DNA from 2 places in the Ureibacillus sp. GCM10028918 genome. Region 1 is predicted to be linked to the other one. Evidence: riboswitches for the same ligand, from Rfam matches in the RefSeq annotation. Region 1 holds a riboswitch; the other holds the start of a gene.
What was found. Region 1 has a riboswitch for preQ1 ahead of ACFQU5_RS07835 (QueT transporter family protein). Riboswitches for the same ligand answer to the same signal wherever they lie in the genome.
Positions count from the first base shown of each region.

Region 2: another riboswitch for preQ1. It lies ahead of queF (preQ(1) synthase); the one in region 1 lies ahead of ACFQU5_RS07835 (QueT transporter family protein).

Region 1 covers NZ_JBHTFK010000005.1:986,253-992,461, reverse strand. Annotated here, with positions in the region: gene trpD (anthranilate phosphoribosyltransferase) at 1-559, opposite strand, end outside; T-box leader at 640-892, opposite strand; gene ACFQU5_RS07835 (QueT transporter family protein) at 1,130-1,612, opposite strand; PreQ1 riboswitch class I at 1,619-1,663, opposite strand; gene ACFQU5_RS07830 (ABC transporter substrate-binding protein) at 2,035-3,042, shown strand; gene ACFQU5_RS07825 (ABC transporter permease) at 3,072-4,106, shown strand; gene ACFQU5_RS07820 (ABC transporter ATP-binding protein) at 4,099-4,896, shown strand; gene ACFQU5_RS07815 (nuclease-related domain-containing protein) at 5,163-6,122, shown strand.
Region 2 covers NZ_JBHTFK010000002.1:637,996-644,204, reverse strand. Annotated here, with positions in the region: gene ACFQU5_RS03255 (mannonate dehydratase) at 1-30, opposite strand, end outside; gene ACFQU5_RS03250 (VUT family protein) at 563-1,102, opposite strand; gene queE (7-carboxy-7-deazaguanine synthase QueE) at 1,146-1,874, opposite strand; gene queD (6-carboxytetrahydropterin synthase QueD) at 1,867-2,340, opposite strand; gene queC (7-cyano-7-deazaguanine synthase QueC) at 2,344-3,003, opposite strand; gene queF (preQ(1) synthase) at 3,117-3,617, opposite strand; PreQ1 riboswitch class I at 3,740-3,786, opposite strand; gene ACFQU5_RS03225 (hypothetical protein) at 4,057-4,248, shown strand; gene ACFQU5_RS03220 (YwbE family protein) at 4,248-4,445, shown strand; gene ACFQU5_RS03215 (DNA alkylation repair protein) at 4,557-5,264, opposite strand; gene ACFQU5_RS03210 (VOC family protein) at 5,382-5,807, opposite strand.

The sequences.
Region 1 (6,209 bases):
TAGCTGGATTAGTTAACGGGCCCACCATATTAAAAATAGTTGGTTTTCCAATGGAACGACGAACTTCACCAATGCGTTTTAATTTCGGGTGTACGTTTGGAGCATGCAGGAAAGTAATGCCTGTTTTATTTAATAAATCAACTGAATCCTCGATTGTGAAATCGGTATGAATTCCTAAAGCTTGTAAAACATCCGAACTTCCCGAAGCACTCGAGATTTTACGGTTACCATGCTTGACGACCGAAACGCCATTGGCAGCTAACACAAAAGCAGACGTAGTACTGATATTGAAGCTTTGTAAACCGTCGCCCCCCGTCCCGCAATTATCAAGATAGCTGCCATCTGATAGGTTTAATGGAAGTGCATAGGATTTCATGACCGTTGCAAGAGCGGCAATTTCTTCTGTCGTTTCACCTTTATTGCTTAGGGCGATTAAAAGCTCGGCTATGGCTTCCTTCGGTGTATCCTCATTGAAAATTAATTCAGCGGCTCCAAGCATTTCTTCGTAGGATAAATTAGCATTTTCCTTTACCTTGATTGTGAAAGAGTGGATTGTCATTGGTTTTCATCCTCCTAAAATTGGAATTAGCAGGTTAGATTAGACAATAAAAAAACCCTCTACAAAAGGAAATTCCTTTTGTAGAGGACGATAGATACCGCGTTGCCACCTCTGTTGAAGTACTTGCATACTTCCACCTTGGCGTGTTTTCACGTTGAAGAAGTAACCTCCTAAAAGTGAAAACACTTCCTTGTAACGTAGGAAATACGTCAACTAACAAATGCTAGCTGCTCTCATAAGGCCCATTCACGATCTTGTTCGCACTAGTTTACACCAACCACTAGCTCTCTAAAACGATCAAAAACCGCTACTCTTCTTATTCATCAATTTAGTCTCTGCTATTCTCATCTAAACTCTGCTTTGCTCAAACGGTGGCTGTGCTCCCACAGCCTGCTACCGTATCCGAACAATTAGTTAAGTAGAATTGTAGAGGTAATCTTTCTTTTTGTCAATGTTTTCTGACAAATCCATTTGCTACTGTTTTAAGAAATAAAAAAACCGAGAATTCAAAAATACCCCATTATAATAGGAAATGTTCCTAAAATAGGTACCTTGTTCTCGGTTTAAGTATTAAATTAAATCTTTGAAGTTTAATCGTTTATTTAGTAGATGCATGATCGGCACACCAATTGCTAATACGACGAATTCACCGATAGCACAAGTAACCCATGTCCATAAGAATGGCAGTTCCAGGGCCAGGTTTAGTTCAAATGCGATAATGAACATCGTACAAGTGAATAAGAACGTGTTGATGATCAAACGCAGTAATGTATTTTTTACAAACTTACAAATTAAAATAAAGATTGCAAGTGTAATAATTGAGTGGCCAACCCCAAACACTAAATCGTAAACGCCTAGTGGAGAGAAAAGATTGGAAATAAATACACCAATAACAATTCCTATCATATAGCGAGGGTTAAACGCTACTAGATGATTAAACATCTCAGATACACGGAATTGAATTTCCGTAAATCCAAATGGTGCAACTAACATGGTAACAGCGATGTAAAGAGCTGCAATAATCCCTGTCGTTGCCAAAAATTTTATCTTCATTTTCATTTCTCCTTAGTTTTTTTGCGTGGGAGGTTCTCGAACCACGTGAAAAGAGCACAGAGAATTATATTATTATAATTTATTGTGTATGTCAAATTATTATTAAAAATAGCTGTAGTGTAAAAGAGTAAATATTACACGATACGATAAGTGTCGAAAAATTGTCACAGATTTTATATTTTATTAATATAGTTAATTTTGATGATAAAATGAGTACTTTAGCGATTTAAATCAACAAATTATTTTATTGGAAGAGATATTCTGGAGTTGTTAATATCAGAACATTCTAAATGTTATTGACTATTAAATAGGTTCAATGTAATATAATCGACAAACTCGAATTTTTTGAATAGTAAAATAGATTAGAATACCTATTCAATATAAGTCGTGTATTAGAGAGATGAAAATTAGGGGGAAAAAACATGCGAAATAGTACGAAAAAGCTTTCATTCTTACTATTTGGACTGGTACTTTTATTAGCTGCTTGTGGTGGTAGTGAAACATCTACGGACTCTACAGAAGATACTAGTACTGGGACAACAGAAGAAGCAAAATCATTTAAAGTAGGAATTACGCAAATCGTGGAGCATCCATCATTAGATGCGGCAACTGAAGGGTTTAAAGCGGCACTGGAAGAGGCTGGTTTAGATGTAGAATTTGTTGAAGAAAATGCTCAAAACGATCAAAGTATGAACACAACTATTGCCCAAAACTTAGTGAATGAAGGTGTTGATTTAATTTTTGCTAATTCAACTCCATCAGCACAAGCAGTTAAAGGGGCAACATCAGATATTCCAATTTTATTCACATCAGTTACAGATGCAGTAGGTGCAGAGCTAATTGACTCTATGGAAGCACCAGGTGGAAATGTTACTGGTACTGTTGATTTGCACCCAGATACAATTGCAAATACTGTAGCATTTTTAAAGGATGAATTGGGCGCGAAAAAAGTAGGGACAGTATATAACACCGGTGAGCAAAACTCTGTTGCTCAGATTGAACAAGTTAAAGGTTTATTGGAAGAAGCTGGTCTTGAGTTAGTGGAAGCATCTGTTTCTACATCAGCAGAAGTAAAACAAGCCACAGAATCATTGATTGGTAAAGTAGATTCACTTTATATCATCACGGATAACACGGTTGTATCGGCGCTGGAATCAGTAATTGAAGTAGCAAGCGCTAACCAGCTGCCTTTAATGGTAGGGGAGCTGGATTCAGTTGAACGTGGCGGATTAGGTGCTTACGGGTTTGAATATTATGATATCGGCTACGAAGCTGGTGAAATGGCAGTGAAAATTTTAAATGGAGAAGCTACTCCTTCTGAAATTCCATCTGCATATCCTGCAAACCTAAAATTACTTATTAATAAAGGTGCTGCTGATACATTAGGTCTTGAAATCAGTGAATCCTGGAACGCAGAAGTATACGAATAAACTAGAAGTTGGTTAGGAGATGATTCAATATGTTTACAGCGATGTTCGGTTCAGTTGAGCAAGGAATCATCTATGCAATTATGGCACTCGGAGTGTATCTAACATTCCGAGTGTTAGATTTTCCGGATTTAACGGTTGATGGAAGCTTTGTAACCGGGGCAGCTACTGCAGCAATGATGATTGCACTGGGCTACCACCCGATACTAGCTACATTAATGGCAATTGTTGCTGGATTTATTGCAGGATGTATGACAGGTCTATTACACACAAAAGGAAAGATAAATCCATTACTTTCAGGGATTTTAATGATGATTGCGTTGTATTCTATCAATCTTCGCATTATGGGATTATCTGCAGAAAATGCAATTGTGAAACCAAATATTCCACTGATGAATGCTGATACAATTTTTTCACAGTTTCAAAGTTTTTGGAGTAATTTAGGGGTTGATGCAGCTCTAACAAATTTTATTAAGAATACGTTAGGCATTCAAACCGCTCCATCTACTTGGGGTACCATTTTAGTAGTGTTAATCATTACACTCATCATCAAGTTTATTGCAGATTGGTTCTTAAAAACGGAAGTGGGGCTGGCGATTCGTGCAACAGGTGATAACAAGCGAATGATTCGAAGTTTCTCAGCAAACACGGATGGCTTAATTGTATTAGGGCTGGGTCTTTCAAATGCCTTGGTTGCATTTTCTGGAGCTTTAATCGCACAATACTCAAAATTTGCCGATGCAAATATGGGAATTGGGATGATTGTAATCGGTCTTGCATCGGTAATTATCGGGGAGGCCATCTTTGGAACGAAGACGATTTTCCGTACGACACTAGCAGTCGTTGCGGGGGCCATTATTTACCGAATCATTTACGCGGTTGCATTACGTATCGACTGGTTAGATACTTCAGATATGAAGTTAATTACCGCGATAATCGTTATTTTGGCATTAGTCATTCCACAAATGGTAGATAAGCGCCGCGAGAAAAAACGAAAAGAAAAAAGGCGGATTGAGCGGCTAGATCAGCAAAGAGAATTGATGCAGGGAGGGAATCACCTTGCTTAAATTAGAGGGCATCAACAAAATTTTTAATGAAGGTACTCCTGATGAAAAAATCGCATTAGATAATATTAATCTACATTTAGCACCCGGTGATTTTGTGACTATAATCGGAAGCAATGGTGCTGGAAAATCGACAATGATGAATATGATTTCTGGTGCCTTAACACCTGACTTTGGTGCCGTAACCATTGAGGGGAAAGAGGTAACAAAATTACCGGAATTTAAACGTTCTCAGTACATCGGTCGCGTGTTCCAAGATCCGATGGCAGGTACTGCACCATCAATGACGATTGAGGAGAATTTGGCCATTGCGTATTCGCGTAACGCGAAACGGTCTTTTAGAAGAGGAGTAAGCCGTAGCCGTCGCGATTTCTTTAAGTCTTCACTAGAGAAATTAGGGCTAGGTCTTGAAAACCGCTTTAATGCAAAGGTTGGTATGCTTTCCGGTGGGGAACGACAAGCGTTATCACTATTAATGGCAACATTTACAAAGCCGTCAATCTTGCTTTTGGATGAACATACAGCGGCCCTTGACCCATCCCGTGCCGAATTAATCACTCGATTGACAAAGCAACTGGTCGAAGAGGGGAACTTAACAACCTTAATGGTTACGCATAACATGCAACAGGCGATTGATCTTGGGAACCGTTTAATCATGATGGATAAAGGGCAAATCATTCTATCGATTGATGATGAGAAAAAACCAGCACTAACAATCCCAGATTTAATGTCAGAGTTCGAAAAAATCCGTGGCGAAAAAATGAACTCAGACCGCGCGTTGTTGGGAAGCTAGCTTGTACATGTGTGGAGCTTCTTTGCAGAACGGACATCAGTTAGAATTTTACGTAGGCGTGAAGCTTGTGAAAGTTGAAACTGGGTGAGCTTACCTTCGTAAAAGGAAGAAGTTGAAAATAAATTTTTCAGAGAAGAATCTTCGTGAAAATCGAAGTTTCTTCTCTTTTTTTATGGGGAAATTTTGTGTTTGGATATGGGTGGAATTTTCGTGACATTGCTAGATCAATAGTTCATCCATAAAATGGTTTGTAGGGAGGTGGGCGAATGGAGATTCTGAAAAGACAAAAATCTTGGAAGCTACTAGGTCTAGAGGCGTTGCTGCGAAGATTGCCTGATCATGATTTGAGTGAGTTTAATTTTTATAAGGACATGTATGTGGCACAAAAGAAAGGATATGATGGCGAAGTATCCGTTGATCGGATGTGGATGGAATTAAATATTCCCACCCCATATGTCCTCTTTCATAGCTTTGAAGCTATCAACCATGCAGGTTACACTCACCAAATCGACACAATCCTACTAACCCCACATTTCATTTGGCTAATCGAAATAAAAAACATCGGTGGCAGACTGGATATCGATGAATCGAAGCATCAACTCATTCGGACTAACCAAGAAGGATTAATAGAATCCTTTAGAAATCCTGTAAATCAAATTAAACGCCACGCTCAATTTATTTCTAGAAAGCTACGAGATTTAAAAATTGATCTACCAACTGAAGTTTCGATAATCATCGTTAGCGAATACACAATCATTGGATCGATACCAAAAGGAATTTCCATTTTCCACGCAAGCGGCTTGCAAACAGAGCTAGATAAATTAATCAATAAACATCGAGAGCGAGGAATAACTCCTAATCAACTCGATACATTTAAAATGGAGCTAATGAGCATCCATCAACGAGATGAATGGAAGTCGAAAGTAAACCCGAGCAAGCTCCGTAAAGGAGTTTTATGTAGAAATTGCGACTATAAAAGTATCATGGTGTTTGAATATGGGAGCTTTAAATGCGTAAGATGTGGTATCAAAAGCAAAGATGCTTATCTTGAAGCACTATCAGATTATCGTTATCTAATAAGCGAGTGGATTACGAACCGAGAGTTGAGGGAGTTTTTGGGGGTTGAATCAAGATATTCGATAAATCGTTTATTAAAAGAATTAAAATTAGAATATCAAGGTACTTATAGGGATAGGAAATATAGAATTCCTGAGTCTTTTGAATAGCTTTAGGCATAGGGGTAGAGCGAGTAAGTTGGATAAGTTGCACGTAAAGTGGTGAAAGTCGCATGTAAAATAGGAAAGCTCACGTAA
Region 2 (6,209 bases), on a different contig from region 1:
AGTTGTATTGACAGTTACTGAAATTTTCACATTTGTCACCTCTCCTTTTCTGATACTTTTCAAATTATCCATAATGGTCATATAGAACTTGAAATTTCTATGAAGTATGCTAAGTACTTAAGTACACCAATTTACTTATTAGTGTATTTTTCGTAATACCGCTATATAGGTGCCAATCAAAAACCTTTCGTGAAAGCGATTTCAACAATGATGACAGCAACTACCTCAATACTTAACATGAATAAAAAGGGTTTCGTATGAAACATCTCATCCTCTTCATCTTTATAGAATTTTCTGATAAATTAATTGTAAGACAATAATACAATACAAGTCAATACGTTTCTTTTGATAATTTTTTATATTTTTGTAGAATTGCCACAATTTTTATTTAGGTTTCAAGAATCTTTGGTTCAATTTCAAAAATATTTACATCTTTAACATGAATACTGCCTAAACTCAATATGTGAGGTATATACACAAACATCCCAAAGTTAATACCTTTTTTAAAATAGAACAACCTCCCTTCATGGCAGAAAGGAGGTTGGTTATTTCTATTTAACTTTTACCCTGTAATCATATCTTTCTCTTTTATTCCATGAATTTGATTTAAGATCAAAGCACCAAACGTTTGAATAATCGTTTTTACGATTACTTGACCTATAATGGCAGCCGGCACTGCTTCCCATGGTAAAAACCCTGCTCCAAGTGGACTTAAACCGATAATAACGAAAATTACAGAATCCAACAGTCCTCCAACAATTCCACTATAGAATACTCGCCAAGCCATTGGGAGTTTTAAACGTGTATAAATTTCTGTATCAGCCGTTTCAGCAACTAAAAATGAAATTGCCGATGCTGCAACAATCATTAATGTGTCACCTAAAGAATAGGAAACTACTGCTGATAAAAATAATGCTGTAAAGATAAATAGATAGGTTCTTCCTCGACCATATTTATTTTGCACAAGATCTCGGAAAATGAAAGTAGCTCCAACAAAAAGAGTTCCCATTGGAACGATGAACATACCAAATTCTAATGGTGCAAATCGCGCTGTGACTACATTGGCAATCACAATTGATAATAAATAAAATACTATTCTCATGTGTCTCTCCTTAAATCATCTTAAAATATTTGTAGATTCATAACTATACGCCTCTTTTATTTCCCCAAACAAGCGTATGTAGTTGTGGCAAAACTTTAACATTCCTTAATTCATCATCTGCAACTACCTTGTCAATTAATGTTTCGTATTTCTCCAGTAAATGACTGATCAATTGCTTATTATTACCCTGTGCAATATCGTCATTACCTACTTGAAGGTAAAAAGGAATTGTAGGGTACCTGAGATGAATTTTCTTTGCATAATCATAATCTTCTTCATTAAAGACAACTATTTTTAGTGAAATATGCTGATTGCTGTCTCGAGTTTCAAGTTTTTCTACCATTTCAGAAAGGATTGAATAATTCGTTTCCATTCCTGAACTCGGAGGCTTTGGCGAGATTGTTAATTCATCTATCTTATATAGCCAATCTTGCCATTTGCTCCCCTGTGTCTCCACTGCGATTTTTATGTCATTTGCATTTAAAATCGAAATGAGTGATTCTAGATTTCGAAGAAGTACAGGATTTCCACCTGAAATCGTCACAAATGAAAAACCATCGCCTCCAAGACGCTTCAACTCAGCCCATATCTCTTCAGCTGTCATTTGAGCAATTAAATGCTTTCCACTACCGTCCCATGTAAATGCAGAATCGCACCATGAACAGGAGTAGTCACAACCAGCAGTCCTCACAAACATCGTCTTCTGCCCAACTACCATTCCTTCACCCTGTATAGTCGGTCCAAAAATTTCAATAACGGGAATTTTACTCAAGATTCATCCACTCCCGTCTAACTTCTGCATAGCTTGTGGGCGTTTCATATAATCGAACAAATTCTACTCTCAAATCGTTTGCTTCCTGTAGCTGAAGCAATGCTTGCGAAAGTTTTTCATAAATCCAAACTACAATATTTTCTGCAGTTGTATTCATTGAAGGCAGTGTTTCATTCAAATAACGATGGTCTAAATCTATCTCAATTTTTTGTTTCCATATTTCTTTTATATCGCTGAAATCTATTACTAAGCCACGTTCATCTGTATAGCCACTTATCCCTAATATTGCGCGATACGTATGGCCATGCAGGTTTTTACATTTACCTTCATAGTTATGTAAGTGATGTGCTGCATCAAAGGTAAATTCTTTGCTGACGAGAACACGCTTAGAATGATATTTTAATTCATTTCTCTTTATATCCTCGTCAATTCTTTGGAGCTTGTCGACAATTCGAAATTCATCCAAGTCTTAACACTCCTTTTTAAAGCTTAAATATTCATCAAGCCCTTTTTGACGCAATTTACAAGCCGGACATTCCCCACATCCGCCTGCAATCACACCGTTATAGCAAGTCAACGTTTTTTCACGAACAAATTCAAGAGCGCCTAATTTGTCTGCCAGCTCCCAAGTTTGTGCTTTGTTCAACCACATTAGCGGTGTCTCGATTACAAAGGAATCGTCCATCGATAGATTTAGCGTTACATTTAAGGATTTTATAAAAATGTCGCGACAGTCAGGATATCCACTGAAGTCTGTCTCGCATACTCCGGTAACGATGTGTTTTGCTCCCACTTGACTTGCTAATACACCTGCAAATGAAAGAAACAGCAAATTTCGGCCGGGAACAAATGTAGATGGCAGTTCTCCATCATTTCCATCTGCTACTTCAATATCATTTCTTGTTAATGCATTTGGTGCAAGTTGATTTAGAAGCGACATATCCAATATATGATGCTTCACATCTAATTCCTTAGCAATCTCTTTTGCACATTCAATTTCAAGACTATGCCGTTGACCATAATCAAAAGTCACTGCTTCTACCTCTGAAAAACGTTTCTTTGCCCAGAACAGACAAGTCGTGCTGTCCTGACCGCCGCTAAACACAACCAATGCTTTTTCTCGCTTCATGTATAAAACTCCCTTAATTGAAAAAACAGCACTCTAAGAGAAATGCTGTTTCTTCTTAGTTTTTTAAAGAGGGTAGCTAAAACCTCTTCCTTCCTATAAGAAGGATTATTCAATTATCGATTATCGATTTTTTCTGGATTTAGATCATGATTCATTAAACGGTAATTCGCCATTTCTTCATACTTTGTTCCAGGTTTTCCATAATTGCACCATGGGTCAATAGAGATTCCACCACGTGGCGTAAATTTCCCCCATACTTCAATATATCTTGGATCTAATAGTTTAATTAAATCATTCATAATGATGTTGACGCAGTCTTCATGGAAATCTCCATGGTTTCTGAAACTAAACAAATAAAGTTTCAGAGATTTGCTTTCTACAATTTTCTTATCCGGAATATATGAAATATACATTGTCGCAAAATCAGGCTGACCTGTAATCGGACAAAGACTAGTAAATTCTGGACAGTTAAACTTAACAAAATAATCACGGTTCGAATGAAGACTATCTACTGCCTCCAAAACTTCCGGTGCATAATCAGTTGCATATTGAGTATTTTGGTTTCCTAGTAGTGTTAAATCATTTAAGCCTTCTGTATTTTTTCGGCCAGACATAAAAAAAACCTCCTTGAAAATGTATCCCAACATTAATCAAGAGAGGCTTTAGCACACGCAATATAAAAAATAAGAAACAAATAAAAAAGCCACGTCCTTTTATGGACATGGCATAGTGTCATGTTTCCATAGTTTTTTATAGAGGGTATCAGCTATGAACCTCTCCCGATTCGTTCGGGCAATTAATTCTTCATCATATTAAAGAAAATTCTGGAGGAAGTCAATACATTTTTTCCATATTTCCTAGTTTAGAACAATTCCAGCATTCCTTTTTGTTTTACTCTCGTTGGAATCACTTATCATGGACTAGTCTCACCATTTTACGGCTTCTAATTCCAGTTGAAAATCAAACTCCACATTTACTGTATGACCATTCTTTCCAAAGCCGTGAAAATAGATTATACTTGACTGACTAACGTATGCCTTAGGAGGAATTTCTATGACAGAGAATAATCAAAATGAATCACCGAAGAAGAAAAGTTTGCAAGAGCTGGTAAAGCAGCAGCTTGAGAACAAAAAGAACAACGCCAATAATGGCAAGGGTAAAATAAAAGCTGACCTATCAAGCCAAAAAATGAAAAGCCAACAAACAAAGAAAGCTAGCAATACCCGCAGAAAAATGGGTGTTTAATGAACGGCCAAAATCGTAAAGATATACTACCTGGCATCACTGTAGATATCGTCTTAAAAAAAGATCAAAGAACCGGTACACTTACCAGGGGAATTGTAAAAGACATTCTGACCAAATCGCCGAATCATCCTCATGGAATTAAAGTTCGGCTTACGGATGGGCAGATTGGTCGAGTTCAGCAAATTCATTCGAAATAAAAACATGAAATAGCATTCAAGTAGTTTATTCTACTACTTGGATGCTTTACTTACTTTGAGAGGAATTATATGTATTAAACCGTTAGTTTACATAATAAAATTATTGTTACCTTAACATCTAACATATTTTCGTTTAAAACCAAGTGCCCCTCGATCAAGATCCTTTTGAATATTTGCGGATATATCCACAATGCTGCCTTTTTTGTTGTCTCGTTTTATCTCAACTGTTCCAATTGATTTTGCGATTTCAACCGCTTTTTCATGGACAGGTACAAATGAAATTGCAGCTGTATAGACAAAATTACACATCGAAGATTTTGTACGTTCAGGAGAGTTATGAATTGTTTTTTCAATTTGATCTAACATATCTGAGACTTTGCTGGGATCAAATTCATAATCTGGGCGATTCCCAAATAGCCAGCAGTAACAGCTCCAGCCTGCCGACATCCGAAGTTCTTCCCCACTTTCAATCCATTTATCTGATACCTTTTGTGCAATATCAGTTTCAGCCAATGTTACAGCAACTACATAATCTGACAGCATATAAAAATAGGCTCCATCTATCCAACGCTCAAAATCTGCTTCGGTCATAATCGTTGGATCGGCAATCATACCAGCAAAATACATCGCATCATAGTTCCCCGAGGCGTATAACTGTTCAGCTAAATCCTGATTATTTTTGTTTTTCTTTCCAAGAGGTTTCATTGCACCTGTTGCCACACCAAATACTGGTTCGTGTGCTCCATTGCTTATGTAAGTCTTTTTCGTTCTTTCTTTACCAAGGGCTTCCAGTTCCTCCATAACCGTTTCGAAATCCAATCTCTGCACTTCCTCTCTATTTGTTAGACACTAATATTTTTACACTTTAGTTAACCGCTCGGAAATTATTAAAGAAATTGCAATTTACTTGAAGTACTTGATTATAAATATCGAGCTTTAACCTCGTATAATCGTAGAAATCTGCCAAGTAACTCCGAATTTATCTTTTACTTGACCATAAGATGGGCTCCAGGAAGTTTCTTGAATAGGCATGATTTCTTCGCCACCTTCAAGTAGTTTTCCATAAACCTCTTTTGATTTTCTTATATCATTAAAGAGGATTGCAATTTCAACTTGTGAACTAGTATGGAACTGTTGGCCCGGTAATGTATCCGATAACATCAGAAAAGTATTATTAATTCTTAATTGTGCATGGAGTACACGATCTTTTGCTTCTTCGGAGAGAGGAAAATCAGGATTTTCAGGTAATTCTTCGTAAGTTTGAACTCCTAAATTTTCTGCTTCTAAAGCATTCTCATAAAATTTTAAAGCTTCTTTTCCGTTACCATTCGTTCTGATATAAGCATGTACACCTAAAATCATAAAATTCACCACTTTTCCATCTAATAAAACATTAATTTGAAATATTTCTGCACCTTACATTTAGATTATCATAAGTATCTCGCCATCTTCACTTTTTTTATTTTGTTAAAAAAAACGTATAAAAACTTCATGCCGAGCTATACTATTAAAGATTTCACTTCGACTCCAATGATTAGGAGGGTTAACCCGATGGATGGGATTCATTGTTATCATTGAAGAACATTTAACTGAAAAGCGAAAGCACGGTTTTCTTAAGGTAAATCTTAGGATTCTATGCGAAAGCGAGGCAGTGTGTCGTGGATAACATTATGTAAGTGTAATCAAAACCCGGAATTTATTCCGGGTTTTAATTTTTTTTTTTTGGGAGTTTTAGAACGACTATCATGAAAAATTATGCTTCTT